4 regions of the Halomonas sp. DP1Y21-3 genome follow, and region 1 is predicted to be linked to each of the others. Evidence: predicted binding sites of a transcription regulator. Region 1 holds the regulator's gene; each other region holds the start of a gene.
What was found. The regulator sigma-54, encoded in region 1, starts transcription at its own class of promoters, with help from an activator protein. The targets are predictions, from matches to a motif close to TGGCACNNNNNTTGCTNT.
Positions count from the first base shown of each region.

Region 2: a site for sigma-54 is predicted at 3,685-3,702, ahead of KUV74_RS01365 (ANTAR domain-containing response regulator). Genes of this name have one in related genera too.
Region 3: a site for sigma-54 is predicted at 3,001-3,018, ahead of glnL (nitrogen regulation protein NR(II)). Genes of this name have one in related genera too.
Region 4: a site for sigma-54 is predicted at 3,327-3,344, ahead of KUV74_RS02575 (sugar phosphorylase). Genes of this name have one in related genera too.

Region 1 covers NZ_JAHVJM010000006.1:143,105-150,310, reverse strand. The annotation lists gene lptC (LPS export ABC transporter periplasmic protein LptC) at 1-405, shown strand, start outside; gene lptA (lipopolysaccharide transport periplasmic protein LptA) at 418-948, shown strand; gene lptB (LPS export ABC transporter ATP-binding protein) at 948-1,673, shown strand; gene KUV74_RS17230 (RNA polymerase factor sigma-54) at 1,944-3,356, shown strand; gene hpf (ribosome hibernation-promoting factor, HPF/YfiA family) at 3,516-3,824, shown strand; gene ptsN (PTS IIA-like nitrogen regulatory protein PtsN) at 3,830-4,315, shown strand; gene rapZ (RNase adapter RapZ) at 4,369-5,250, shown strand; gene KUV74_RS17210 (HPr family phosphocarrier protein) at 5,253-5,522, shown strand; gene KUV74_RS17205 (hypothetical protein) at 5,574-6,098, shown strand; gene bioA (adenosylmethionine--8-amino-7-oxononanoate transaminase) at 6,293-7,206, shown strand, end outside.
Region 2 covers NZ_JAHVJM010000001.1:340,645-347,850, reverse strand. The annotation lists gene nirB (nitrite reductase large subunit NirB) at 1-297, opposite strand, end outside; gene KUV74_RS01375 (NAD(P)/FAD-dependent oxidoreductase) at 297-1,610, opposite strand; gene KUV74_RS01370 (CmpA/NrtA family ABC transporter substrate-binding protein) at 1,911-3,005, opposite strand; gene KUV74_RS01365 (ANTAR domain-containing response regulator) at 3,002-3,601, opposite strand; gene KUV74_RS01360 (nitrate reductase) at 4,352-7,168, shown strand.
Region 3 covers NZ_JAHVJM010000003.1:719,857-727,062, forward strand. The annotation lists gene KUV74_RS11880 (glycosyltransferase family 2 protein) at 1-109, opposite strand, end outside; gene glnA (glutamate--ammonia ligase) at 624-2,030, shown strand; gene KUV74_RS11890 (DUF4124 domain-containing protein) at 2,261-2,836, shown strand; gene glnL (nitrogen regulation protein NR(II)) at 3,136-4,185, shown strand; gene ntrC (nitrogen regulation protein NR(I)) at 4,178-5,593, shown strand; gene KUV74_RS11905 (hypothetical protein) at 5,762-6,730, shown strand; gene KUV74_RS11910 (aminopeptidase P family protein) at 6,809-7,206, opposite strand, start outside.
Region 4 covers NZ_JAHVJM010000001.1:607,980-615,185, forward strand. The annotation lists gene ribE (6,7-dimethyl-8-ribityllumazine synthase) at 1-69, opposite strand, end outside; gene ribBA (bifunctional 3,4-dihydroxy-2-butanone-4-phosphate synthase/GTP cyclohydrolase II) at 191-1,336, opposite strand; gene ribD (bifunctional diaminohydroxyphosphoribosylaminopyrimidine deaminase/5-amino-6-(5-phosphoribosylamino)uracil reductase RibD) at 1,584-2,744, opposite strand; gene nrdR (transcriptional regulator NrdR) at 2,741-3,226, opposite strand; gene KUV74_RS02575 (sugar phosphorylase) at 3,420-5,177, shown strand; gene dsbG (thiol:disulfide interchange protein DsbG) at 5,336-6,139, shown strand; gene KUV74_RS02585 (glycosyl transferase) at 6,340-7,206, opposite strand, start outside.

The sequences.
Region 1 (7,206 bases):
CGCTTCGATGCCCAGGGCACCCCCCACCAGCGCATCGATACGCCACGCCTTGTGCACACACCGCTCGACGACATCACCCGGGTGGACCAGCCGGACCTTGCGCTGATCGACGACAGCGGCCGAGAGTGGATCGCCGACGCCGACAACGGTGAACTGGGTCCGGACGGCAACCCCCTGACCCTGTCGGGCGACGCCCATCTCGAGGCCCCCGCGGAGCGTTGGCAGCTTGATACCGAGGTATTGGTCTACGACAGCGACAGTGGCCATGTCTGGAGCGAAACGCCAGCCGTCCTACGCCAACCCCCTCAACAGATGCAAGGGGAGCGCTTCGACGCCTGGATCCATGACAATACCGCTCGCCTGACCGACAATGTCACCGGTCATCATCCGCCAGAGCCTCAATAAGGAGCCCCTTCCATGATGCGTCCAAGTCCCGCCCTCCTGCTTGCCCTGGCCCTTGGCCTGGCCGCCGGCGCCACCGGCAGCAGTGTCCTGGCGCTGGAGAGTGATCGCAGCGCACCGATTCAGGTGGAGGCCGACCAGCTGGATCTCGATGATCGCGCCGGTACCGCGGTCTATACCGGCGACGTGCGCATTGTGCAAGGCAGCATGATCCTCACCGGCGAACGCGTCGAGATCCAGCGCAACGACCAGGGACAACTGTCACTGGCGACCGCGACCGGCTCACGTGCCTACCTCGAGCAGAAGCCATCCCCGGAAGAACCGGTGGTCAAGGGCTGGGGCCGCAAGGTGATCTACCACGTGGCCGAACGCCGCATGGAGCTGATCGACCAGGCTGAGCTGCACAAGGCCAATGACACCTTCGACGGTGCCTATCTGGAGTACTTCCTCGATCGCCGCGTGGTCCAGGCCCGCTCCAGCGCCCAGGGCGTCCAGGGCGAGCAGCGCATTCGCATGACCCTCGAGCCGGAAAGCCAAGGAAACTGATGAAGACTCTCCACGCTCGCCATCTGGCCAAGAGCTACAAGAAGCGTCGCGTCGTCCAGGACATCAGCCTGTCGATCGAGCAGGGCAGCATCGTCGGTCTGCTGGGCCCCAACGGGGCCGGCAAGACCACCTCCTTCTACATGATCGTCGGCCTGGTCAGAGCCGACGCCGGCAGCATCAGCATCGATGATCGGGACCTGAGCCGCGCGGCCATGCACCAGCGCGCGCTGGCCGGTATCGGCTACCTGCCTCAGGAGGCTTCGATCTTTCGCAAGCTGTCGGTGGCCGACAACATCATGGCGATCCTCGAGACCCGCAAGGACCTCGACCGCGAGGGCCGAGAAGCACGTCTCGAGCAACTCCTCGAGGACTTCCACGTCAGCCATATTCGCGACAACCCCGGCATGAGCCTGTCCGGCGGGGAGCGGCGCCGAGTCGAGATCGCTCGCGCCCTGGCCACCGAGCCGGCCTTTATCCTGCTCGATGAACCCTTCGCCGGGGTCGACCCGATCTCGGTGGGCGAGATCAAGTCCATCATTCGTCAACTCAAGGCCCGCGATATCGGCGTCCTGATCACCGATCACAACGTGCGCGAGACCCTCGATATCTGCGATCGTGCCTACATCGTCGGCGACGGCCAGATCATCGCCGAGGGCAGCGCCGAGTCCATCCTCGCCAACCAGCGCGTCAAGGAGGTCTACCTGGGCGAGAACTTCCGCCTCTAGACCGCAGGGCCGCCCGACAGTCGCAGTCGCATCAAGCGGCCGCAACACTTACCAGCATCAGCATCCAACCGCCGGCCCCGAAAGGGTCGGCCTCACCTTGCACACAGGGCCTCCCTCGAAAGAAGCACCTCCCCCCCTACCAAGTTGTTCCACATCGACCTTTCCACTCCCTCCCACAGGTCAAAAAACACCAACTTGGCAAGATGCTTGCATGTCTGATGACTCGTCGTTAGGGTAAAGCCTTTCGACAACACTGGTGGATCCCGACCCATGGCCCTCAAGGCGTCACTGCAGCTGCGCATCGGTACCCAGCTGACCATGACCCCGCAACTGCAACAGGCGATCGGCCTGCTGCAGCTTTCGACTCTGGACCTGCGCCAGGAGGTCCAGCAGGCGCTGGAGGCCAACCCCATGCTCGAACTCGAGGACGAGTTCGGCGAACAGCAGACCAGGGAAGCCGTGGAAGATGACTGGGCGGATCAGATTCCCTCGGAACTCAGTGTGGACAGCGACTGGTCCGACACCTACCAGGACCTGGGCACCACCCCCGCCGGCAGTGGCGAGGCGCCGGATTTCGAGCGCCAGGCAAGCTCCCAGTCACTGCACAGCCACCTGAGCTGGCAACTGGCGATGCTCGACGTCAACGACCAGGAGCGCCTGATCGCCGAGAGCCTGCTCGACGCGGTCAACGCCGACGGCTATCTCGAGCAGACACTGGATGACATCGCCCAGGGGCTCGAGCAAGACGGTCGTCGCCCCCCTCCCCTCGCCGAGGTGGAGGCGGTGCTGGTTCGGCTGCAACAGTTCGAACCGACCGGAGTGTTCGCCCGCGACCTGCGCGAGTGTTTGATGCTGCAACTGGATAGTCTGCCTCGCGATACCGTCCTGCTGCCCCAGGCCGGACGACTGGTAAGACAGTTTCTCGAGGCACTGGCCAGCGGCGACCGACGTCTGCTGAAGCGCCGGCTAGGACTCGATGACGACCAACTCGACAGCGTCATCGAGCTGATCCGGAGCCTCGACCCACGTCCCGGCAGCCAGTTCGGTGACAGCGATAACGACTACGTCATACCCGACCTGGTGGTACGCCACACCGAAGAGGGCTGGCGTGTTGAACTCAATCCGGATGCAATGCCCCGACTGCGCATCCAGCCCGACTATGCTGCGCTGATTCGGCGCGCGGACAAGAGCCAGGACAACCAGTTCCTCAAGGACCACCTGCAGGAGGCGCGCTGGCTGATCAAGAGTCTGTCCAGCCGCAACGACACCTTGCTGAAGGTCGGCCGGGAAATCATGGTGCGTCAGATCGACTTCCTCGAGCAGGGAGAAGCGGCCATGAAACCGTTGGTGCTGGCCGATATCGCAGACAAGGTGGAGATGCACGAGTCCACCATCTCCCGCGTGACCACCCAGAAGTTCGTGCACACGCCTCGCGGCGTGTTCGAGTTGAAGTATTTTTTCTCGAGCCAGGTCGGCCAGGATGGCGACGCCCATTCCAGTACCGCCATCCGCGCCATGATCAAATCGTTGATTCAAAAGGAACCTGCCCGCAAACCTCTGTCGGACAGCAAACTGGTGGAATTGCTGGCGGAAGACGGCGTCAATGTCGCCAGACGCACCGTGGCAAAGTACCGGGAAGCCATGAATATTCCGTCTTCCAGCGAGCGCAAGCGACTGCGCTGAGGCCTTGCGCTGCGGCGTCGCTAGCCTAGTTATCGGGAAAGCGCAAGCACTTGAAATTTCGCATGACATCTGCGTCTTTCTGCGTAGCGTCGAGGGGGTTTGCAGGATCGGAAAAAGGGTTACAATCAAGCCACCACCCGAAAGAGCAAGGAGCCTGTCATGCAAGTCAACATCACCGGCCACCACGTCGAATTGACCGATCCCCTGCGTGACTACGTACAAGAGAAGCTCACCCGTGTGGAGCGCCACTACGACAACATCACCAACGTCCAGGTGACCCTCTCGGTGGAAAAGGAACGCCAGCTGGCCGCCTGCACCCTTCACGCCGCCGGTGCCGACCTGCATGCCGAAGCGCAGGACGGCGACATGTATGCCGCTATCGACGCCCTTGCCGACAAGCTGGACCGCCAGTTGGTCAAGCACAAGGAAAAATCCCAAGCCCGCGCCCAAGGCGCCGGAATTCGCTGACTCTCATGACATTGGAAGCCATTCTCCCTCCCGAGCGCACATTGTTCGATGTCCCGGGAGGCAGCAAGAAGAGGGTGCTGGAGTTTTTCAGCACCTTCATTGCGCAGAACACCCCGAGCCTGGACAGCCAGGAGGTCTTCAGTCGGCTGATCGGACGTGAGCGCCTGGGCAGTACCGGCATCGGCAATGGCGTCGCCATTCCCCATGCCCGCAACCCCCACTGCAAGGCGCCCATCTCCGGCTTCCTCAAACTCGCGGAACCTGTCGACTTCGATGCCATCGATGGTGAGCCCGTCGATCTGGTGTTCGTGCTGCTGGTACCGGAAGAGGCCGACGACGCCCATCTCGCCCTGCTCGGCCAGGTCGCCGGCGTCATGAACGACGCCGACACACGTCACCGTCTGCGCCACGCCAGCTCCCAGCGCGAGCTTCACGAGCGCCTGCAGGAAGCCATCCGCCAACAGGCGCCGGGGGACGACACTCCCTCCTGATCGCGGCCTTGCCTAGGCCATCAGCAATGGACGCCTGCCCAAGGAGACAGGACATGCAGCTCGTGATCATCAGTGGTCGCTCCGGCTCGGGAAAGTCCGTGGCCCTTCAGGCCCTGGAGGACCTGGGGTTCTACGCCATCGACAACCTTCCCGCGACCTTGCTGGGCGCCCTGGTGGACGAGCTGGAAAACGGTCATTCCCGCCGTATCGCCGTCAGCGTCGACGCCCGCAACCTGCCTGAGGCGTTGGAACGCTTCCCCGCCCAGCTGGCGTCCCTCAAGCAGAGTCCGATCGACTGCCAGGTGGTCTACCTGACCAGTGATGCGCGAATTCTGCTCGAGCGCTATTCCCACACGCGGCGCCGTCACCCCCTGACCCGTGATAGCGACATGACCCTGGCGGAAGCCATCGAGTCCGAGCAGAAGGCCCTTTCGGGTATTCGAGACCTGGCCGATCTGGTCATCGACAGCTCTCGCCTGTCGGTGCACGAACTGCGTTCGCGCATCGCCGAACAGGTCGCCGACCACCGCAGCGGCCAGTTGAGCCTGACCGTGGAGTCCTTCGGCTTCAAGCGTGGCGTGCCGCCGGATGCAGACATCGTGTTCGATGCCCGCTGTCTGCCCAACCCCTACTGGGAACCATCGCTGCGTGATGCCAATGGCTGCGATCCCAGCGTCATCGACTTCCTCGAACGCTATCAGGACGTCGCCGACATGAAGCGCGACATCCTCGGCTGGGTGCGCACCTGGCTACCGCGCTATCAGCAAAGCCAGCGCAGCTACCTCACCGTGGCGGTGGGCTGCACCGGAGGACAGCATCGTTCGGTCTACCTGGCCGAGGGAATCGCCTCGGCCCTGGCCGACCAGCATCCCCGCGTCCGTCTACGCCACCGCGAACTCGGCCAGCAACGCCGACTGGACAGCGGAGGACTCTAGGCGTGGCCCGACGCACCCTGACCCTGACCAATCGTCGCGGCCTGCATGCACGCGCCGCGACTCGCCTGGTTACCTGCTGCCAACCCTTTGACGCCACCGTCACCGTCCACCATGGCAGCCGCTCGGGTGACGCCGCCAACATCATGTCGCTGCTGATGCTGGCCGCCCCCTGCGGAACGGAACTGACCCTGGAGGCCGAAGGCAAGGACGCGGACGCGGTGCTGGACGCTCTGGAGGCACTGTTCGACGCACGCTTCGACGAAGACGCCTGACGTCTTCCCTCTCCTTGTTTTGACCGCCACCCCCTGCCTGCCAAGGACGCCATGCAACTGATCCAGACCGGCAAGTACACCGAGGTCCACTACGATCCGGACCAGGACGCCTTCATCAAGACCTTCACGCCCAAGACCAGCGATCGCTGGCGCTACCGCCTGGGCATCCGGCGCTACCCCGGCCACAATTTTCGCTATGTCGCCGGCCGACTGGAGCGACTGGGTATCGCCACACCGAAAATCCTGTCGGCAGAGCGCTATCGCCTGGTCACCGCCAACGTGCACGGCATCGCGCTTAAAAAGCTGGTCCTCGACTCTCCGGAACTGCAGAACCGCTACCTGGACATTCTCGAAGCCTTGTACCGTGACCGTATCCACTGTCGTGGCCTGCACACCGAGAACTTCCTGGTCGTCGACGGAGAGGTGATCGCCATCGATCTGGATGCCTACAAGGCGCCGCGGGTCTTCACCTATCCGCGCCGAGAGTTCATCGACTGCCTGAGTCGCTCGCTGAAAAACGACGAGGCGTTCCTGTTCGAGCGCTTTCTCGAACGTGTCGACGCCCAGCATCCCTGAGCCCAGCATCCCTGAGCCCAGCATCCCAGAGCCCAGCATCCCTTAGAAAGCACCGCTCCGCCTTGTACCCTCGCCTGCCCCGCTCTACCCCGGTTTTCCGGGTACGAGCGCTGGTGTTGGCGACGGCAGCAGCAGCGGTGGTAAACTTTTAACTCGCCACTCAGTTTACCACCAAGCGTCCTTCAGGAGCCGACATGACCTCTCCGGTGTGGCATCCCTACGCCCATCTCAAGACCCAGGCCCCTGCCCCCCGGGTAGTCGGCGGCCAGGGCACCCGCTTTACCCTGGACAGCGGCGAATCATTGCTCGACGCGACCTGCTCCTGGTGGTGCATGATCCACGGCTACGGACATCCACGGCTGGTCAAGGCGATTCAGGAGCAGGCTACCACGCTGTGTCACGTGATGCTTGGAGGACTAACCCACGATCCCGCCGACCAGCTCGCCCGGGAACTGGTTCGCGTCACGCCAGAGGGCCTCAACCACGTGTTCTTCTCCGACAGCGGCTCGGTGGGCATGGAGGTGGCGATGAAGATGGCGGTGCAGTACCACCATCTGCGCGGCCGCCCCAACAAGCACCGCATGCTGTCGCTGATGAAGGCCTACCACGGTGATACCGCCGGCTGCATGGCGGTGTGTGACCCCGAAGAGGGCATGCATTCGCTGTTTTCCGGCTTTCTTCCGAAGCACCATTTCGCCCCGGCGCCGACGGCACCCTATACGGCCACGCCAGAGCAGGTCGCCGCCGACCTCGACGCCTTGCGAGCGGTGCTGGAAGCCCACCACCACGAGATCGCCGCGCTGTTGATGGAGCCCCTGCTGCAGGCTGCCGGTGGCCTCAACATGACCTCTCCGGACTATCTGAAGGGTGCTCGCGCCTTGTGTGACGAGTTCGACGTGCTGTTGGTGTTCGACGAAGTGGCCACCGGCTTTGGCCGCACCGGGCGCATGTTCGCCGCCGACCATGCCGGTGTCAGTCCGGACATCATGGTGCTGTCCAAGGGGCTGACCGGCGGCTACCTTGGCCACGCGGCGACCCTGGCCAACGACCGTGTCCATGACACCTTTATCGGCGACAGCGAGCTTCACGCCTTTATGCACGGCCCGAC
Region 2 (7,206 bases), on a different contig from region 1:
CTGGTGCAACTTGAGCTCGATGCCGTGCTCGGCGTAGTAGTCGGCGGTGGAGAGCGCCAGGGACTGGGCGTCGCGGCCGCTGAAGTACTCCGACAGGTGCACTCGGTCGTAGGCCAGATGACGTTCCTCGCCGAACACCACGATGCGGTAGCGGCGGTGCTGATCACGTTCGACCAGCTGCTCGACCAGGTGGTGACCGACCATGCCGTTGCCTACCACGACCAGGGTGGGGCGGGTATCCGCGGCGTTGCTGTCGAGAGCATTGTGTGCGGCGAGATTGTGCTTTGTGCTGGACATCAGGCGGCATCCTGTTCGGTGGTCGATGAGTCGGTGTCGGTGGTGGCGTCGTCCGCCAGCAGGGCCTCGGTATCGGCCTGGCCCAGCAGCAGCGAGTGGCGCACTCGGTCCAGTCGCTGGCCTTGCTCGGCGAGCCGGAATAACCAGGGGCCCATGCGGGTATCGCCGTAGAGCACGGCGCCCTCGAGTCGGCCGTCGCGCAGCAGCAGTCGGCGGTATTCCCCCTGGTCGCGGTAGCTGAGGACCTCATGTCCGTCCTCGGCCTCGGTGGGGCCGAAGGCGTACAGCGAGACGCCGGAAACCTTGAGCTTGGTGGCGCAGGCGCGTTCGTGGTAAGGCGCCGAGGGCTCGCCGCACAGGCGACTGGCCAGTACCTCGACCTGATGCCAGATCGGCTCCACCAGACCGTAGGTGGTGTCCTCGAACTGGCAGCATTCGCCGAGGGCAGAAATGTCGGGGTCCGAGGTGGCCAGGGTGTCGTCGACGACGATGGCGCGATCGCAATCGAGCCCCGCATCCCTGCCCAGCTCGGCGTTGGGGGTGATGCCGGCGGCGATCACCACGCAGTTCGCCGGCAGCAGGCGCTCGTCGTCTTCCAGGCGTACGCCGACTACCTGGCCGTGCTCATCGCCGACGATCTCGGCCAGCCGCGCCCCGGTCTTCAGACGGATGCCGCGGCCTTCGATTTCGCTTGCCAGCATGGTGCTGGCGGTGGCGTCCAGCTGCCGGTTCATCAGGCGCGGTGAGCGTTGCAGCACGCATACCTGCATGCCTCTGGCGGCGAGGCCGGCGGCGGCCTCCAGGCCCAGCAGGCCTCCACCGACCACCACCGCCGCGCCGCCAGCCTTTGCTGCTTCGGCCAGGCGCGCCGCATCGTCCAGGTCGCGGAAGCCTGATACGCCCGTCAGCGTGATGCCGGGGATCTGTGGCATGGCGCTGCGCGAACCCAGCGCCAGCACCAGATGGTCGTAGGGGATCACCTCGCCGTCGTCGCACTCGACCAGGCGCCGGGTACGATCGATCCGTTCCACCCGCGCGCCCAGGCGCTGATCGACCGTGACGTCAGGGTCATGCGGCGGTGTCAGCGTCAACCCATCCTGCTCGACATCGCCGGCCAGCCAGCTCGACAGCAGAATGCGGTTGTAGGCCGCGTGCGGTTCGGCGCCGATCACGGTGATGTGTCGTGGGGCACCACTCTGGGCCGCCAGGGTCTCGATCAATCGATGCGCGGCCATGCCGTTGCCGACGATCACCAGGTGGGGAAGACGTGCGTCATCAGACCTCGCCGGCGAAGACGAGCCGGCCTGGGTCATTTCGGAACGGGACCTTGAGTCAGGCAGGCCAGAGGAACGGGGCCTGGAGTCAGAAGGACCAGTGGAATAAGGCATCGCATGGGCTCCAAAAACGCCAAAGACGTCTCTCACACCTCCGGCGTCGGAGGGTGAAGAGACGTCTTTGTCTAGTGTCGGTGCGATCGCCGTTGACCGCCGCCGGCATTCGCCGGCACTTGCTACAGGCTATCCAAGTTTCATGCCTGTTTTACGTTTTGTGCAGGTAAAACAGCCTGTTGGTGCAGGCCCTGGCGGCGGGCTGCAGCACCGATCAGGCAGGGTTCAGGGCGTGTCGGCACCGTACTGGTGCGTGGCGGCGTCGTAATGCACAGCGCTGTAGCACTCCTCCAGGGTGGCGGTGTCGAGCTGTCGCCCGCGAGCCTCGAGCAGCGGCGACAACCGCTGGATCAACCCCTCGAAATCGGCTGTCAGTGGACGCAGTCGCTCACCGATGCAGGGGTAGCCCGGGGCGGCTTCCAGCGGCAGTTCGTCGAGATGGCCTACGGCTTCATCGAGGTAGGGGGGCAGTGCCAGCCAGGCCAGGGTCTGGCGTCTGGCCTCAGGCGCCTTGTCCAGCCACAGGGCGGCGGCCTGGAGGGCGCGCAGCAGCGCGGACAGGGTATTCGGGTAGCGCCGAGCCCAGGAGGCCGTCACCCCCAGCACCTTCTCGGGATGCGCCGGCATCAGTTCCGCACCGCTGGCCACCACTCGACCCACCTGACGATGCTGGGCCAGGCTGCCCCAGGGCTCGCCGACGCAGAAGCCATCGATCTCGCCTTCGCGCAGGGCGTCCACCATGCGCGGGGGCGGCAGCGCGACCAGTTCGACCTCGCTGTCGACGTTGATGTCGCCGCGAGCCAGCCAGTCACGCAGCAACAGGTGCTGGCAGGAGTAGGGGTAGACCATGGCCAGGCGTGGCCGGGTGCCTTTTTTCAGCGAGGCCTTGAAGCGTCGGGCCAGTTCGCTGGCCGCGCCGAAGGCGCCGGGCTCCCCGCTGTGGACCGAAGCGCCGACCGCCTCGGCCAGGCGGCGAGACAGCACCAGCGTATTGCCCTGGCGGCTCAGCACCGCGGCGGCCAGGGTGTCACAAGGCGCGCGGGACAGCCCCAGGCTCATGGCCAGCGGCATCGGCGCCAGCATCTGGGCGCCGTCAAGCAGGCCGGCGGCGACCTTGTCGCGCAGGGTGGACCAGGCGTTCTCGCGTGACAGGCTGACCTCGACCCCCTGGGCGGCGAAGAAGCCTCCTTCCCGGGCGATGATCAACAGCGCAGCATCCAGCAGCGGCACGAATCCCAGGGTCAGGCTGGCGAGCTCGGGTGGATGCGGCGCGCCAGTTCTGGACGTGCTGGCCGCGTCAGAAGACAGCGATGGACTCATGATCCCTTCTCCAGTGGCTTGAGGATGTCGATGACGTTCTGGGCGACCTGTGCGATGCGCTGGCCGCGGTCCATGGCCAGCTTGCGCAGCATGCGGTAGGCCTGTTCCTCATCGCAGCTCTGATGCTTCATCAACAGGCCCTTGGCCTGTTCGATGCGCTTGCGGTCGGCGAGCTGATTGCGTGCCTTGTCGAGGTCGCGGCGCATTCCCTGAAAGGCTTCGAAGCGGGCGATGGCGACATCGATGACCGCCTTGACGCGGTTGGCCGCCAGACCGTCCACCACATAGGCGCTGACGCCGGCCTTCACCGCCGCCTTGAGCGATTCGGGGTCGTGCTGGTCGGCGAAGAACACCACCGGTCGAGGGTTTTCCCGCTGCAGCAGCGCCATGCTCTCCAGGGTGTCCCGGTCAGGCGATTCCATGTCGATGATGACCACGTCGGGTTGATGCTGCTGCACCATGTCGTTGAGGCTGGCCGGGCTTGACAGTCGGCAGACCACCTGGTGTCCGTCCAGCGCAAGCGCCTCTTCGACCATGGCGGCGCGCACTATCTCGTCGTCGACCAGCAGGACCTTCAAGGTGTCGTGTTCGGGCATGGGCGTGGCTCGATGATGCTGTCGCTCGATAGAGCTCGAGTCGACGTGATGAGGGGTGCACCTTGGGTGCCTCTGCACCTGTCAGCGCAAAAGGCGTTCCATTTTCGATCTTGTCGTTTTCTGTCAGGGAGATAACCCCCTGCAAAGCCGCCGCCGAGCCCCCGCAGATATACCGGGCAGGCACTCGCGCACCGAAAGGGTGCGTAAACGGTGGCCTTTATCGTTCGTTGTGGTGCGAGCCTGGGGGCTGTCAGACGTCTTCTCGCCACCATCGCCTGGGTAAACGGCAGAAAAAAACGTCGTGGCTTCAATTGGCTGGCACAGGCATTCCACACTGCAAGGGGCGATTGCGGTGTTCTGGCACAGGGTTTGCTTTGGTTACTGGCAAAGCTAGTGCCGTTGTTGGTGCCATGGGCATCACTCAGCCGAGCCAGATGACTAAGCCGAGCCAGATCGCTAGGCCGAGCCAGATCACTAGGCCGAGCCAGGAAGGGTCCCGACGCTGGTGGCGGCGTGGGCCGGTTCGACAAGTCGTCCGCAACGGGCGCTAGCACACACGAAATCCAGCGCGGGATTTCATCCGGCAACGACGCCCATCTCCTCGAGCCTCGCTCGACGGGATGGGCGTCGTGCGTTTTTGGGCCGCAGCAAGACCCGACCGATCAAGGCCCGGCCGCTAGCGGAGCGATGATCTGCCGATGAGATGCCGACGATATGCCAAGGCAGCAAGATGGCCGACAGGAGAGCGCGATGACCCGGACGGATAGCGACAGCACGGAGATCGACAGCGGTGTGGGCGGCGAGGCCACAGGCACCACCTGTCCCTACTGCGGGGTCGGCTGCGGCGTCGAGCTACGTCGCGATGGCGAGGCGGTTACCCTCAAGGGCGATCGGGATCACCCGGCCAACTTCGGGCGCCTGTGCGTCAAGGGTTCGGCCCTGGCGGAGACTCTGGGCGGCCAGGGGCGCTTGACGCGGCCCAGGGTGGACGGTCGCGAGACCGACTGGGACAGCGCGCTGGACGCCGTCGCCGAGCGTATGGGAGCGATCGCCGAGGGCAGCGGTCCAGAGGCCATTGCCGGCTACCTGTCCGGGCAGCTATTGACCGAGGACTACTACGTCGCCAACAAGCTGTTCAAGGGGTTTCTCGGGACACCGCACCTGGATACCAACTCGCGGCTGTGCATGGCGTCGGCGGTGGCGGCCTACAAGCGCACCCTGGGCGCCGACGCCGTCCCCTGCAACTACGAGGACCTGGAAGAGGCCGAACTGGTGGTGCTGGTGGGGTCCAATCTGGCCTGGAATCATCCGGTGCTGTATCAGCGGCTGCGTCTGGCCAAGACCCGCAATCCGCTGATGCGGGTCGTGGTCATCGATCCTCGGGTCACCGATAGCTGCGAGATCGCCGATCTGTACCTGGGGCTGCGTCCCGGCAGCAACGCTTTGCTGTTCAATGGCCTGCTGGCCTGGATGGCCCGTCGCCAACGGCTCGATGAGGTCTATCTGAAGCGCCATGTGGACGGCGCCGAAGAGACAATTGCCGCCGCCCTGGACGAGGCCTCGGACATCGAGGCGGTGGCGGCGGCCTGCGATCTCGACGCCGAGCGCCTCGAGACCTTCTACTACTGGTTTGCCACCCAGCTGCACGTTGTCACGCTTTACTCCCAGGGGGTCAACCAGTCGACCAGCGGCACCGACAAGTGCCAGGCCATCCTCAACTGCCACCTGGCCGGCGGCAAGATTGGCCTGCCCGGCGCCGGCCCCTTTTCCATCACCGGCCAGCCCAACGCCATGGGCGGGCGCGAGGTCGGTGGGCTGGCCAACCAGCTGGCCGCCCATATGGACTATCACACCCCGGGCGCCATCGAACGGCTGACCCGCTTCTGGTCGACCGAGGCGCTGGTGCCGACACTGCCCCGGGAGCCTGGCCACAAGGCGGTCGAGCTGTTTCAGGCCGTCGAGCGTGGCGACATCCAGGCGCTGTGGATCATGGCCACCAATCCCCTGGTGAGCCTGCCGGATGCCGACCGGGTGCGCCGCGCCATCGAGCGCTGTCCGCTGGTGATCGTGTCGGAGTGCATGGCCGACACCGACCTGGTGGAGCTCGCCGATATCGTGCTGCCGGCCAGCGGCTGGTCGGAAAAGGACGGTACTGTCACCAACTCCGAACGGCGTATCTCGCGCCAGCGCGGGCTCCTGCCGCCGCCTGGCGAGGCCCGCCACGACTGGTGGATCCTGTGCCAGGTGGCCGAGCGCCTGGGCTTCGGTGAGGCCTTCGCCTACCGCCACCCCTGCGAGATCTTCGACGAGCATGCGCGCCTGTCGGGCCTCGACAACCAGGGACGGCGGGCCTTCGATATTTCCGGCCTGGCGGGGCTGTCCCGGGTCGAGTACGACGATCTCGCACCGATCCAGTGGCCGGTGACGGCAAGCGCACCACGAGGCACCGCGCGGCTGTTCGAAAACGGCCGCTTCTACACCGAGAGCGGCCGGGCACGGTTGTGGCCGGTGAACGCGCGGGCGCCGCGCCAGGCGCCTGACGCCGACTATCCGCTGCGGCTGAATTCGGGGCGGGTGCGCGATCAGTGGCACACCATGACCCGTACCGCCAGGGCCAGCCGACTGATGAATCACCGCTCCGAGCCTTTCGTCGAGGTCCATCGGGATGACGCCGAGGCCCTGGGGTTGTGTGACCAGGGGCTCGCCAGGATCCGCTCGCGCAGCGGCGAGATGCGCGCCCGCGTCAGGGTCTCTGCCGCCCAGCGCCGTGGGGAAGTGTTCGTGCCCATCCACTGGACACCGCGCTTCAGTCACTCGCCACTGGCGGGGAGCCTGTTCGCCCCGGACGTCGATCCGCTTTCTGGCCAGCCGGAGACCAAGCATGGCGCGGTGGCGGTCACGCCGCTGCAGCACGCCTGGGAGGCGACCCTGGTGGTTTCCCGGGCACTGGCCCAGCAGGGACCACCCGAGGGTTCGGGCCTGGCCGCGCGGGTGGTCGAGGGGACGAACTACTGGACGCGGGTCCCGCTGGCCTCGGCGGAGCGATGGCAACTGGCCGGTGAGCCGATCGAGCCAGGGGGTGTTGAGAAAGCGGGCGTCGAACGCGACTGGCTCGACTGGGCCGCACGCCAGTTGCCGGGGGAGCTGGGCCCGGTGGCCCAGGACCCGGCCAGTGGTCGCTGGCGCCTGGCGGGGTTCGAGCAAGGACGCCTGTGCTGGTGGCTGATGGTTGGCCCGGTCAGCGAACTGCCGGGGCTTGGCTGGCTGTGCGAGCGCTTCGACGAGGCCGCGCGTGGCGAGGCCATGGGTCAGCAGCATCGGCGGCGAGTGCTGGCGGCCTGTCATGACGGCGCCGCCGACCAGGGGCCGATCGTGTGCAGTTGCCATCAGGTGGGGCGCACCCCGATCCAGCGGGCGATTCGTGCCGGCGACGACAGCGTCGAGGCGCTCGGTGCGCGATTGGCCTGCGGCACCCAGTGCGGCAGTTGTATTCCCGAATTGAAGAGTCTGGTGGAAGAGGAGAAGAGCCGTGGTCGCATCGAGCGCGCACAACCCCAGTCGGCCTAGAGACCGGCAGGGTCACCTTGCTGAAGCGGGGACGAAGC
Region 3 (7,206 bases), on a different contig from region 1:
GGATCTCGCCTCTTCCCTGGAAGAGGGCGACCTGCTGGCGTGCTTCCGCGAGCCGGCGAGGCAGTTCCTTGCCGGTAAGTCGGACATCTATGATCAAGCTGATTTTCACGACGACACTCCGAGGAGGGTGACGCCGGCCGGCAGGAGAGGCGGTCGGAGTCGAACGTAATAAAGTGTATCTTTGCGTTGCGAAAGGTTCCAGCGCCCACTGACACCTCACGATCGGCCCGGCAGAGTTTATAGATCCTGTCACAAAGGTCCAAAGTGGTGCATCGCAGCCTTTGTTGCACTATTGCGGTGCATTAGGCGGCGACTCCTGTAGACGGTGGGCCTTTGTGCCCTAAGCTGGCGCAAAGGGTCTGTTTGGATAAAAAAGATTTGAAACAATGGGTTGAGATTTTTTTGGTCGATGCTGGTGCAATGCTGGCACGCAATCTGCATTGTGGTTGGCAGTGTCATCGTGTCGCGCACGTTGCCATGGGCAGTGTCCCGGGAGCGTGCTACAAAGGATCCCGGTACCCCTTTTGTTCCCTGGATCATCCCCCGTTTCAAACCGGTGACATGGGATTGGCGCCGTTGCGCAACGCTCGAGTCACGAGACAAGTTCCACTCTGGAGGACCACATGTCAGACAAGACCCTCGCCCTGATCAACGAACATGATGTGAAGTGGGTTGACCTGCGCTTCACCGATACCCGCGGTAAAGAGCAGCACGTCACCATTCCGGCCGCCGAGGTCGACGAAGAGTTCTTCGAGAATGGCCAGATGTTCGATGGTTCCTCCATCAACGGCTGGAAGGGCATCAACGAGTCCGACATGATCCTGCGTCCGGAGGACGGCACCGGCTTCCTCGACCCCTTCACCGAAGACGCGACCCTGATCCTGCGTTGCGACATCATCGAGCCGGCCACCATGCAGGGCTACGAGCGTGACCCGCGCTCCATCGCCAAGCGCGCCGAGGCCTACCTGCAGTCCTCTGGCCTGGGCGACACCGCCTTCTTCGGCCCCGAGCCCGAGTTCTTCATCTTCGACGAGGTGCACTGGAAGGCCGATATCGAAGGCGCCATGTACAAGATCAGCTCCGAAGAGGGTGCCTGGTCCACCGACCGCGCCGTCGAAGGTGGCAACCTCGGTCACCGTCCGCGGGTCAAGGGCGGCTACTTCCCGGTTCCGCCGGTGGACAGCTTCCATGACATGCGCGGTGCCATGTGCAACACCCTCGAGGCCATCGGCCAGAAGGTCGAGGTGCACCACCACGAGGTGTCCAACGCCGGCCAGAACGAGATCGGTGTTGCCTTCAACACCCTGGTCAAGAAGGCCGACGAAGTTCAGGAAATGAAGTACGTGATCCACAATGTGGCTCACGCCTACGGCAAGACCGCCACCTTCATGCCCAAGCCGCTGGTCGGCGACAACGGCAGCGGCATGCACGTCCACCAGTCATTCTGGAAGGACGGCCAGAACCAGTTTGCCGGTGACGAGTACGCCGGTCTGTCTGAAATGGCACTGTTCTACATCGGCGGTATCATCAAGCACGCCCGCGCCCTGAACGCCTTCACCAACGCTTCTACCAACTCCTACAAGCGTCTGGTGCCGGGCTTCGAAGCGCCGGTAATGCTGGCCTACAGCGCCCGTAACCGTTCTGCTTCCATCCGTATCCCGTACACCGCAAGCCCGAAGGGCAAGCGTGTCGAGGCGCGTTTCCCCGACCCGACCGCCAACCCCTACCTGTGCTTCGCGGCGATGCTGATGGCCGGTATCGACGGCATCAAGAACAAGATCCACCCCGGCGACGCCATGGACAAGAACCTCTATGACCTGCCGCCGGAAGAAGGCAAGGCCATCCCGACCGTGGCCGAGAGCCTCGACCAGGCGCTGGCAGCCCTCGACGAGGACCGCAGCTTCCTGACCGAAGGTGGCGTCTTCACCGACGACATGATCGACGCTTACATCGAGCTCAAGAACGAGGATGTCGAGCGTCTGCGCATGGCGACCCACCCGATCGAGTTCGACATGTACTACAGCTGCTGATCGGCATAGCGCCTCGTGCGTTCCGTCGGCCCCGCGATGATCGCGGGGCCGATTTTTTTTGCGCGGGCCTTGCGCCTGGGCAAGGGATCCCCTTGGCGCGGGTCGTGGCTGCCGTCATCCTCGTCAGGGGAAGGTCGGCGAGGGCAATCACGATGATGCAGCGGTGGACGCGCAGGGCAGGCCGGGAGAGGGGCGAGAGCGCTCCCTCGTCGCCGAGTCGACCATCACTGATGGCCATTGCCTTGCTGGCAGCATCCGGGCTGGCGTTGCCGGTGGCAGAAACCGTGCCGGCGAGCACCATCTATCGCAGTGTCGGTCCCGACGGCGTCGTGCGCTACAGCGATACCCCCTCGGCCGGCGCCCGCGAGCTGGCACCGCCGTCGTTGTCCAGCGCCCCTGCGCTGGATGTGGCGGCGCCCTCCAGGCCGACGGCGCCTTCAGTACCAGGCCCGGATAGCGACGCCGATATCTTCCAGCCCCACGATGTCCTGGCCATCGACTCTCCGGCGGATGGCAGCGTGTTGCCCACGGGGGCCGGGGGAAGATTGAAGGTGCTGGCCGCGATCAGCCCGCCTCCGGCGACGGGGGATCGCCTCGGCCTGGAGGTCGACGGTGTGCTCGCCACCAGCGTCACCGGCATCGGCCCACTGTGGCTCACCAATCTGGAGCGTGGCGAGCATCGCCTGGGCCTGGTGGTGCTGGCCCCGTCGGGAGAGGTGCGTCAACGCAGTGCCGATATCGTCATTCACGTACAGCGCGCCAGCCGCCTGCTTCCCGCCAACCCCCTTCGTCCTGCGCCGCCTTGACCCGCGATCTGCGGGCCTTGTGCGGACAGTGATCCAGGCGAGACTGCCCTGCACCAGGTTGGTGCACTAAAATGGTGCGTAGGTGCGCCGACGGTGACCCGCCTCCTCGACAAAAGCACCGTCCTGGCGCCTGCGCGGCGGGAGTGTGCCACTGGCACCAAGGCTGGCCCGCTTCTTGCTTTGAATGTTGTTGTCTGACGCCTGCTCGAGGCCGAGACCTGGACCGCCACCATGGAATGCCGGCTTGGCGCCGTGGCGGCCTCTATCGAGTGGGCGCTTTGCCCCATCAGGATGGACCCATGACGCCTGGCATCATCGAACACCTCACAACTGCGGTCATGCTGCTCGACGGCGAGCTGCGACCGACCTGGATGAACCCGGCGGCGGAGACCTTGCTGGCGGTCAGCGCCAGTCGGGTTGCCGGCGTGGCGCTGAGCGACTGGCTCAGCGGCGAGGATGATATCGCCGAGGTGCTGATACGGGCCCGGGATGGACAGCATCCCTATACCCAACGGGAGGCGCGGCTGGTCCTCGCCGGTGGAGACCCCTTGACGGTGGACTACACCGTGACGCCGCTGTCGCCTGACGAGCTGCTGCTGGAGATGGAACCACGGGATCGGCTGTTGCGAATTTCCCGCGAGGAAGCGCTGCAGTCGCGCCAGGAAACCATGAAGGTGCTGGCGCGGGGGCTGGCCCACGAGGTCAAGAATCCCCTGGGGGGGATTCGTGGCGCGGCGCAATTGCTCGAGCGTGACCTGGAGCAGACGCCGGCGCTCAAGGAGTACACCCGGATCATCATCGAAGAGGTGGATCGGCTCCGCGATCTGGTCGATTCCATGCTCGGGCCCAACCGGGTGAGTCGGCGAGAGCCGCTGAACATCCACCGGGTGCTGGAGCGGGTACGCGCGCTGCTATTGGTCGAGCAGCCGCGGGTGAGCATCGAGCGCGACTATGATCCCAGCCTGCCGGAGTTGACCGGCGATGAAGCCCAGTTGATCCAGGCGGTGCTCAATGTGGCCCGCAACGCCGTCCAGGCGCTGGTCGAGTCCGAGACACCGAACCCGGTGATGACCCTGAGGACCCGCGCGCGCCGCCAGTTCACCCTGGGCGCCCAGCGCCATCGTCTGGTCTGCGACGTCAGCGTGATCGACAACGGCCCGGGCGTCCCCGAGACGCTGCGCGAGACCCTGTTCTATCCGATGGTGTCCGGTCGTGCCGAGGGCAGCGGCCTGGGGCTGTCGATCGCCCAGTCGGTGCTGCACCAGCACGAAGGGCTGATCGAATGCGAGTCCGAGCCTGGACGTACCGAATTCCGTCTGTTGATTCCCCTGGAGATGAGTCATGACTGATACCGCTCGTGTAATGATCGTCGACGACGACCGGGCCATACGCTGGGTGCTCGAGCGCGCCCTGGCGCAGCCGGACCTTGAGGTCGAGGCGGTCGAGCGGGCCGACGGTATCCTCGATCGACTGCTGGCCGAGCCGCCCGACGTACTGGTCACCGATATCCGCATGCCAGGTATCGACGGGCTCGATCTGATGGCCAAGGTGCGCCAGGTGCACCCGGACCTGCCGGTCATCGTGATGACCGCCCATTCCGACCTGGACAGTGCGGTGGCTTCCTATCAGGGCGGGGCCTTCGAGTACCTGCCCAAGCCGTTCGACGTGGACGAGGCGCTGGCCCTGGTGCGACGCGCGGTGGCCCACGTGCGCGAGCGCCAGCGGCCGGTCAGCGTGCCTGAAGGACTCGACGCCGAGATCATCGGTGAGGCGCCGGCGATGCAGGAGGTGTTCCGGGCCATCGGGCGCCTGGCGCACTCGCATATCACGGTGTTGATCAACGGCGAGTCCGGGACCGGCAAGGAGCGCGTGGCGCGTGCGCTTCATCAGCACAGTCCCCGCGCCGCCAATCCCTTTATTGCCCTCAACATGGCGGCGATCCCCCGGGATCTGATCGAGTCGGAGCTGTTCGGCCACGAGAAGGGCGCCTTCACCGGCGCCAGCGCCAGTCGTCAGGGGCGCTTCGAGCAGGCCAACGGCGGCACCCTGTTCCTCGACGAGATCGGTGACATGCCGTCGGAGACCCAGACCCGGCTGTTGCGGGTGCTGGCCGACGGCGAGTTCTATCGGGTCGGTGGTCATACGCCGGTCAAGGTGGACGTGCGCATCATCGCCGCGACCCACCAGGACCTCGAGACGCTGGTCGCCGATGGCCGCTTTCGTGAGGACCTGTTCCACCGCCTCAACGTCATCCGCGTGCACCTGCCAAGGCTGTCCCAGCGGCGCGAGGATATTCCCCGGCTGGCGCGGCACTTCCTGGTCGAGGCGGCCAAGGAGCTGTCCACCGACGTCAAGGTGCTGACCCGCGAAGCCGAGGAGTTCCTGACCCGGGTGGACTGGCCCGGCAACGTGCGTCAGCTCGAGAACACCTGTCGCTGGCTGACGGTGATGGCCTCCGGGCGCGAGATCCTGGTCGAGGACCTGCCGCCGGAGCTGCGCGGCGGCGATGACAGCGCCGCAGGCGGAGACTGGCGTGAAGCCTTCCGCGCCTGGGCCGACAGCGCCCTGGCCTCGGGCCACACCCACCTGCTCGAAGAGGCGGTGCCGGACTTCGAGCGCATCCTTATCGAGACCGCGCTCAAGCACACCGCCGGGCGCAAGGGTGAGGCTGCCGAGCTGCTGGGCTGGGGGCGCAATACCTTGACCCGCAAGCTGAAGGTGCTGCTGCCGTCGCTGGCGGAAGACCAGGAGGTCTGAGCGGGCCGGGGCGGCGAGTCCGGGGGGCACCGGTTTAACCAGCCTGCCCGGACCGGCCTACCCCAAGGGGCATATCATCAGCCTGTTATCGGTGGCCTAGAGTGGTGGCGACGTTGCACCGCTACTCTCGGCGTCGGGGGTAGCGTCACGATTCTGAGGCCTACCCCCATGAACCTTTCACGCTCTCGTCGGCTTGGCCTGGTGGCCATGTCGCTGGTTTTCATCTCGAGCCTCTCGCTTGCCCAGGAGCGGTCCTCGCCACGCACCGTACCGGCCAACAGCGAGCCTGCTGCCAGCAGCGAGGATCTTGCTGCCATCGCCAAGGAAACCACCAATCCGGTGGGTTCGGCCTGGATGCTGTGGATGCAGAACGACTATACCCACCTGGACGGCGACGACTTCGACGGTCGCTGGTCCAATTCCTTCAAGTTCCAGCCGGTCATGTCCTTCCCCTTCGAGATGGCAGACGACAACTGGAACCTGGTGGTGCGCCCGGTGTTCCAGTACAACTCGAGCCCGATGGACGAGAGCTTCGGTACCCTGGCCCGGGGCGGCAGCCCGCTGGAGATCGATCCCGACGAGTGGAGCCGCAATGCTCCCCATCGCGGGCGTACCGAGGGTCTGGGCGACACCGCCCTGGTGACCTTGATGGGGCCTGCGCGCAAGGATGGCGTTATCTGGGGGCTGGGTCTGACCCAGATCTTCCCCACCGCCGAGCATGATGTGCTGGGCCAGGGCAAGTTCCAGGCGGGGCCGGCGGCCCTGATCGCGCGCCTGGCGCCCAATCCCGGTGGCTGGAACATGGGCCTGCTGGCTCAGCACTGGTGGTCCTACGCCGGAGAAGATGACCGCGAGCACACCAGCCAGACCGATCTGCAGTACTTCCTCAACTACCGGCTCAGCGGCACCGAACTGGTGGGCATGACACCCAACGTGCGCATCAACTGGGAGGCCGACAGCGGCGAGAAGGTCAACTTCCCGATCGGCCTGGGCTATTCCAACGTGGTCCGCATGGGCAGCACCCCGGTGCGCCTGGCCGCCGAGATCCAGCACAGCGTGATCCGCGGTGATGAGTGGGATGCGGACTGGAACTTCCGCTTGATGTTCATCCCGGTGGTCAAGAACCCGTTCATGTAACGGCGCTGGCAGCCTACGCAAAGGGGCCCCGCCATGGCGGGGCCCCTTTGCATCTGCGGCCGACCAGCAGGCCCGCTATCAGGCAAGCGTCAGCGGCTCGGTGCGGGCTTCGAGCCAGGCCAGCGCCTGGCCGTCGAGCCTCGGCGCCAGCCGGCGGCGGACCTCGTCGTGGTAGGCGTTGAGCCAGTCGATCTCGGCCTGATCCAGGGTGAACAGGTTCAGGCAGCGGGTGTCGATGGGACACAGGGTCAGGGTCTCGAACTCGAGGAAGTCGCCGAAGTCGCTGGGGGCCGCGGCGCGGTTGGCCACCAGGTTCTCGATGCGCACCCCCCACTGGCCGGGACGGTACACCCCAGGCTCGTTGGAGGTGATCATGCCTTCGCGCATGGCGGTATGTTCGGCGACGGAAGCGCCCGAGCTGATCACCTGGGGGCCTTCGTGGACGTTGAGGAAGTAGCCCACGCCGTGGCCGGTAC
Region 4 (7,206 bases), on a different contig from region 1:
GCCCACGACGATCACGTAGCGGCCCTGGACGTCGACGAAGCTGCCTTCGACTTGGGAAATAGATTGCATCTTGAATCTTCCTGAATGTACCGGCCTGGGGCCGGTAGTCGGGGTGACCCTGTCAAAGGGCCTGTCCCCTGGTAAAAACCGAAACACCGGACGCCAGCATTACTGCCTCGCCCGGCGTGAATCAACCGCTGATATCGCCTGGCGAGACGATGTCCACCACCTCGAGATCGAAACCCGACAGCGCGGAGAACTTCCACGGTGAGCTCAGCAGACGCATCCTGCCGACACCGAGCTCGCGCAGGATCTGGGAGCCGGTGCCGATGGTCAGGTAGTTGCCGGCGCCGTCGGACTCGCTGCCGCGAGCGGTGCGGCGGCGCTCCAGGAACACCTGCAGCATATCGTTGAGGTCCTGATGCGGACGCATGTCATCGAGCAGCACGAAGACACCCTGCTCGGCCCGCGCCACCTCTTCCAGCGCCTGGTGGGCGCGCCAGGAGGCGTCCTCGCCCTTGACCAGGCACATCAGGTCACGCATCTCGTTGGCCAGATGCACCCGCACCGTGGTCACGCTGTCCGGACTCGGCGAGCCCTTCACCAGCGCCAGGTGGTGCACCTTGTGGGTGCGGTCGAGAAAGACGTGGGCGGTCAGCTCACCGTAGGCGGTGGTCACCGGCAGTCGCTCGACCTCTTCTACCGTCTGCTCGTTGTGGATCCGGTAGTGGATCAGGTCGGCGATGGTACCCATCTTGATCCCGTGGGTCTCGGCGAAGCGCTCGAGCTCAGGACGTCGGGCCATGCTGCCATCGTCGTTCATGATCTCGCAGATCACACCGCTGGGATCACAACCGGCCAGGGCGGCCAGATCGCAGGCCGCCTCGGTGTGGCCGGCGCGCCTGAGCACGCCGCCGGGCTCGGCCATCAGCGGGAAGATGTGGCCGGGCTGGACGATGTCTTCTGCCTTGGCATTGCGCGCGCTGGCGGCCTGCACCGTGCGTGCGCGGTCAGCAGCGGAGATGCCGGTGCTGACCCCTTCGGCGGCCTCGATGGAGAGGGTGAACTTGGTACCGAAACCGGAGCCGTTGTCCTGCACCATCAGCGGCAGCTTGAGCTGTTCGCAGCGCTCCCGGGTCATCGGCATGCAGATCAGACCACGGGCGTGAACCGCCATGAAGTTGATGTGCCAGGCCTCGACCTTCTCGGCGGCCATGATGATGTCACCTTCGTTTTCCCGATCCTCGTCGTCCATCAGGATCACCATACGGCCCTGGCGGATATCCTCGACGAGTTCGGCAATAGGGGCCAGGCCCCCGCTGGAAGACTGCGACATGTATGCTCCCTGGATCTAAAATGGCCACTCGCGACGGCGGCCAGAAACCGCGTCAGGGTACCGTGGCGCGGCGTCGGGCGCCAGTCATAGTGGCGCGGCGTCGGGCGCCTGAGATAGTGGCGCGGCGTCGGGCGCCTGAGATAGCGGCGCGGCGTCGGGCGCCTGGGATAGACAAAGACCAGACAAGGCATCGGGCGCCGCTTATATGAAGCCCCGCTACTGCGATCCCCCGGCGACTTTCGTCGGGTCAGTGCTCGGCGCAGGCGGCCAGCGCCGGGCGCGCCAGAATACGCCAGTCCTTGCCGAGGGCGCGGATATCGAGAATTTCCAGAGGCCGCTGCTCGGCCATGCGTTCGATGCCCGACAACGCCATCAGCCCGCGCGCGTCGGAGCCGAGCAGGGTCGGCGCCATGTAAAGACGCAACTCGTCCACCAGACAGGCATCCATCAAGGCACCTGCCAGGGTCGCGCCGGTCTCCACCAGCAGCTCGTTGCAGCCGCCCTCGTCACCGAGCCACTTGAGCAGCGCGCCAAGATCGACGCGGCCGTCGTCGCCTGCAGGCATCTCCAGCACCCGCGCGCCGGAGCGCATCAGCGCGTCTCTGCGAGGGGATTCGCTGCCCTCGACGCAGACCACCAGCGTCTCCCCTGGCTCGCTCAGGCAGGCAGCGGCCAGCGGCATACGCAGGCGCGAGTCCACCACGACCCTAAGCGGCTGGCGTCGGGCGATGACTTCGGCGTCATCGAGCCCGAGCTGATCGGCACGCACCGTCAGCCGCGAGTTGTCGAAGATGATCGAATCCACCCCGGTGAGGATGGCGCAGCTCTGAGCCCGCAGCCGCTGGACGTCACGCCGAGCCTCGGCACCGGTGATCCACTGGGACTCGCCGGAGGCCATGGCGGTACGGCCGTCGAGGCTCATGGCGAGCTTGAGGCTGACCCGTGGACGCCCCCGGGTCATGCGCGACACGAAGCCGGCGTTCAATACCTGGGCGTCCGCCTCGAGGCAACCGAGCCTTACCTCGACCCCGGCGTCACGCAGGCGTGCGATACCCCGCCCCGCCACCTGAGGATTGGGATCCTGCATGGCTACCACCACCCTGGCGACACCGGCCTTGATCAAGGCATCGCAGCAAGGCCCTGTGCGCCCCTGGTGAGAGCAGGGTTCCAGCGTCACGTAAGCGGTCGCGCCTCGGGCGTGCTCACCGGCAGCCTCGAGTGCATGGACCTCGGCGTGGGGCTCCCCGGCGCGCTGATGGTAGCCGTCGGCCAGATGCTTGCCGTGCTTGACCAGTACGCAGCCGACCCTCGGATTGGGCATGGTGGTGTAGCGACCGCGTTCGGCCAGCTTCAATGCCCTGGCCATCCAGGCTTCATCCTGGCCTGCCGTGATGTCCGTCGGATTCATGTGCTCTCCCCGGTGTCGGGCGAGAAACTCGGCTCCTGGGCCAGGCGGTCGATCTCGGCACGAAATTCGTCGATATCCTGAAACCGTCGATAGACTGAGGCAAAGCGGATATAGGCCACCTGATCGAGGCGCTTCAAGGCATTCATCACCTCTTCACCGACCACCCGCGCCTGGACCTCGCGCTCGCCCCGTGCGCGCAGGTTCTGGCGGATACGTTCCACCGCCGCCTCGATCGACTCGGCGCTGACCGGGCGTTTTTCCAGCGCCCGCAGCATGCCGGCCCGCAGCTTGATCTCGTCGAACACCTCCCGCGAGCCATCGGCCTTGATGATCCGTGGCATGATAAGTTCAGCGGTCTCGTAGGTGGTGAAGCGCTCACCGCAGCCAGCACACTGCCGCCGTCGGCGCACCTGATCACCTTCGGCGACCAGCCGGGAGTCAGTCACTCGGGTCTCTTGGGCGCCACAGAAGGGGCAATGCATAGCGGACAGTCCGGCAGGAAAAATATGTCGCCATAGTGTAACGGCTGAGGCCTGCCCCGCCCAGCGCAATGGCCCAGGTCATCCGCGATTTCAGCTGAGTTGGCACGCCCTGTGCTTGATACTTTCTTTCTAGCCGTCAATGAAATGGCGAGCGCTCACGGGGCAAGGCGCCCCCACGCCTGCGGAGGACACCATGGCAAGCCACCTCTCCCCCCTGGAACCCGACGACTTTCGCCAGCGTGCCGCAGAGCTGCTCGCGCCTCTCTATGGTGCACGCAGCGAAGAGGTCCTGCGCCGTCTGCTGCGCCTGATCGAAGCGCAGGGGGCCGGGTTGAGGCACCGTCATGGTGCACGCCAGACGCTGTGGAGCGAGCAGGACCAGTGGCTGATCGTCTATGGCGACTCGCTGCTGGATGCCGACAAGCCCCCCCTGGCGGTACTCGATGAGTTCCTGAGCAAGCGCCTGAAGACTGTCTTCAGCGGTGTCCATGTGCTGCCCTTCTTCCCCTGGAGCAGCGACGACGGCTTCTCGGTGATCCACTATCGCGAGGTCGACCCGAAACTGGGCGACTGGCGCGATATCCGGCGCCTGGCCAGTCACCATGATCTGATGGTGGACCTGGTGCTCAACCATGTCTCGCGGGAATCGCTGTGGTTCGCCGACTATCTCGGCGGCAACCTGCCCGGGCGCGACTACTTCATCGAGATGGACCCCGATACCGATCTCAGCGAGGTGGTGCGTCCGCGCAGCTCACCGCTACTGGTCCCCGTCAGCACCCGCCGTGGCGTTCGCCACCTGTGGGCGACCTTCTCCGAGGACCAGATCGACCTCAACTTCGCCAACCCCGACGTCTTGATCGAATTCGTCGGCATCCTGCTGTTCTACCTGCAGCAGGGCGCCCGCATCGTCCGGCTGGACGCCGTCGCCTTCCTGTGGAAACGCCCCGGCACCCGCTGTATCCACCTTCCCGAGACCCACGCGGTGGTGCGGCTGTTGCGGGCGGTGGTCGACCACGTCGCCCCCGGCACCCTGATCATCACCGAGACCAATGTGCCCCACGCCGAGAACATCAGCTACTTCGGCCTGGAGCGACAGGACACGCCGCCCGACGAGGCCCACCTGGTCTACCAGTTCCCGCTGCCACCTCTGTTGCTGCACACCTTGACCAGTGGCGAGGCCGGCACCCTGGCGCGCTGGCTCGACAGCCTGCCCGAGCTCCCCGCCGGCTGCAGCTATCTGAACTTCACCGCCAGCCACGATGGTATTGGCGTGCGCCCGCTGGAAGGCTGGCTGGAAGGCCACGAGATCGACGCCCTGGTCGCCTTGATGCAGCGCTTCGGTGGCTTCGTCAGCATGCGCCGGCAGGCCGACGGCAGCGACAGCCCCTACGAGCTCAATATCACCTGGTTCGATGCCATGAGCGGCACCCGGCGCGGCCCCGACCCGTGGCAGGTCGAGCGCTTCCTGTTGAGTCAGCACCTGATGCTGGTGCTGAAGGGTATCCCCGGCGTCTACCTGCACTGCCTGACCGCCACCCAGAACGACCACGACGGGGTCGAACGCAGCGGGCGCCTGCGTTCGATCAATCGCAAGCGCTGGGACCGCCAGGAGCTGGAACCTCTGCTGGACAGCCGTCACACGCCGACCCGCGAGGTGTTCTTCGCCCTCACCCGCCGTCTCGAGATCCGTCGCAGGGAACCCTGCTTCCACCCCGATGCGGCCCAGACGGTCATCCCCACACCACCGGAGCTGCTGGCGATCCAGCGCGGCCCCCTGGACGATGGCCGTCGACTGTTGGCCATTCACAACGTCACCGATCGGCCTCAGCCACTGGTACTGGACGGCCTCGACCAGTCCGGCTGGCAGGACCTGCTGGAAGGGGGCGCCTGGCGGCCCGTCGACACCCTGGCCCCCTATCGTTCACTGTGGCTGGTGCGCACCGACAGATAAGCCACCGCGCGCTCGGTGTATCACACAACAGCGCGGCCCTGGCGCTTTCACTGCCCGGCGACGTCAGCGGTCGAACCGATGGCGTTTGCTGCTGTCCTAGTGCGAGTGATTCTCGCTTGTCGCGGGATTCGTCCTACAAGATGCCGGAGAGTAACGACATGCCCCGCCGCCCCCGACTGCCCCGCCTCCCCGACCTGCCCCGCCATCAGCGTTCCTTCATGACCCTGGCGGCGGTGGCCTTCGGCCTGATGCCACTGTCCAGCGTCGAGGCCGAGGACCACCCCGCCCCCATCGAGGCGCTGGAGGAGGAAGGTCTTGAGGTGCACGGTGAATTCGACGCGCCGGGTGGGCTCAGCGGCTTCGCCGCCAGCCATCGCGGACAGCCGATGACCATCTTCGTCACCGAGGATGGCGAGCACGCCATCGTCGGCAATCTGATCGACGCCGACGCCAACAATCTGTCGGAGGCGCCGCTGGAGCGCCTGGTGCGCGGCCCCCAGGACGAGACCACCTGGCAGAGCCTTGAGGACAGCGCCTGGATCGCCGACGGCTATCCCGACGCCGAGCGCATCGTCTATGTGTTCACCGATCCCAACTGCCCCTACTGCACCCGCCTGTGGCAGCAGAGCCGGCCCTTCGTCGAAAGCGGCCAGGTCCAGCTACGCCACGTGATGGTCGGTATCCTCGACCCCGAGAGTCCGCGCCAGGCGGTCACGATGCTGGCCGCCGATGACCCTCAGGCCGCCCTCCGCGCCCATGAGAGCGGCGATCCGATTGAGCCCATGCGCCAACTGCCCAGAGACCTGGAGCAGCGCCTGCAGAGCAACCACGAACTGTTTCGCAGCTTCGGCATGGTGGCGACCCCGGGCATCGTCTATCGCAACGATGGCAAGCTCGAGATGAGCCAAGGCCTGCCGAGCGAAGAACTGTTCCATACCATCATGGGGCCGGAGCCCAACTGACAGGGTTTATCAAGGCGCTGGCACCAGGCCCCGGGCGGGGCCTGGTGCCAGCGCGATTTAGGCTTTAAACGAAAAGTCGACGAGCGATGGTTAGACAAGGCAAAAATCGGTGAGAAAGCGCAGTTTACGTGGTGTAAATGAGCATTTTGACCTGATTTTTAACGCCGTATTACCGAGCGCAGACACTTTTCGTCAAAGCCTTAGACATCCCCCGCGTTATCGGCCTCTACCGCGCTATATAGCTGTTCGGGCAGGTCCGGCAAGGCCGCACGCACGCGGTTCCAGCTGGGGATAAAGGGCTTCTCCCTGGGGTTGTCGAGAAAGGCGTTACCGGCCTCGATCAGATTGGCGGCAAACAGCTCCACCGCCTGCTCCTCAGCATGACGGTCCAGGCTCAACCCGTTCATGGTGGCGTCGTGGTCGTAAGCCTCGATCAGGTCGAGGGCCAGGCGATAGTAGGTGGCCTTGAGGGTACGAAAGCCTTCCGACGAGAAACCCACACCCTGGGTGGCCAGCTTGCGATAGAGCGCCTTGGCAATATCCAGGCTCATGCGGTTGAGCCCGGTGGCCGCGTCATCGGCGGACACCGGTTGATGCTTGTGGTCGTAGACGTCGGCGATATCCACCTGACACAGCCGATTGGTGGAGTGGTCGCGGTGGACCTCGGACAGCACCCCGATCTCCAGCCCCCAGTCGGCGGGGATACGGATGTTGTCCAGCACCTCGGTACGCATCGAGAACTCCCCCGACAGCGGGTAGCGATAGCTGTCCAGGTAGTCCAGGTAAGGCAAGGGCCCGTGCATGATCTTCAGCGCCCGCAGCAGCGGGGTCACCATCAGCCGGGAGACCCGGCCGTTGAGCTTGCCCTCGGCGATACGCGGGTAGTAGCCCTTGCAGAAGGCGTAGTTGAAGCGTGGGTGGGCCACCGGATACATCAGCCGTGCCAGCAGGCCGCGGTCGTAGGTCAGGATATCGCAGTCATGCAGCCCCACCGCGGCGGTGCGCCCGGATGCCTGCACATAGCCCGCACAGAACCACACATTGCGGCCCTTGCCCGGCTGCTGTGG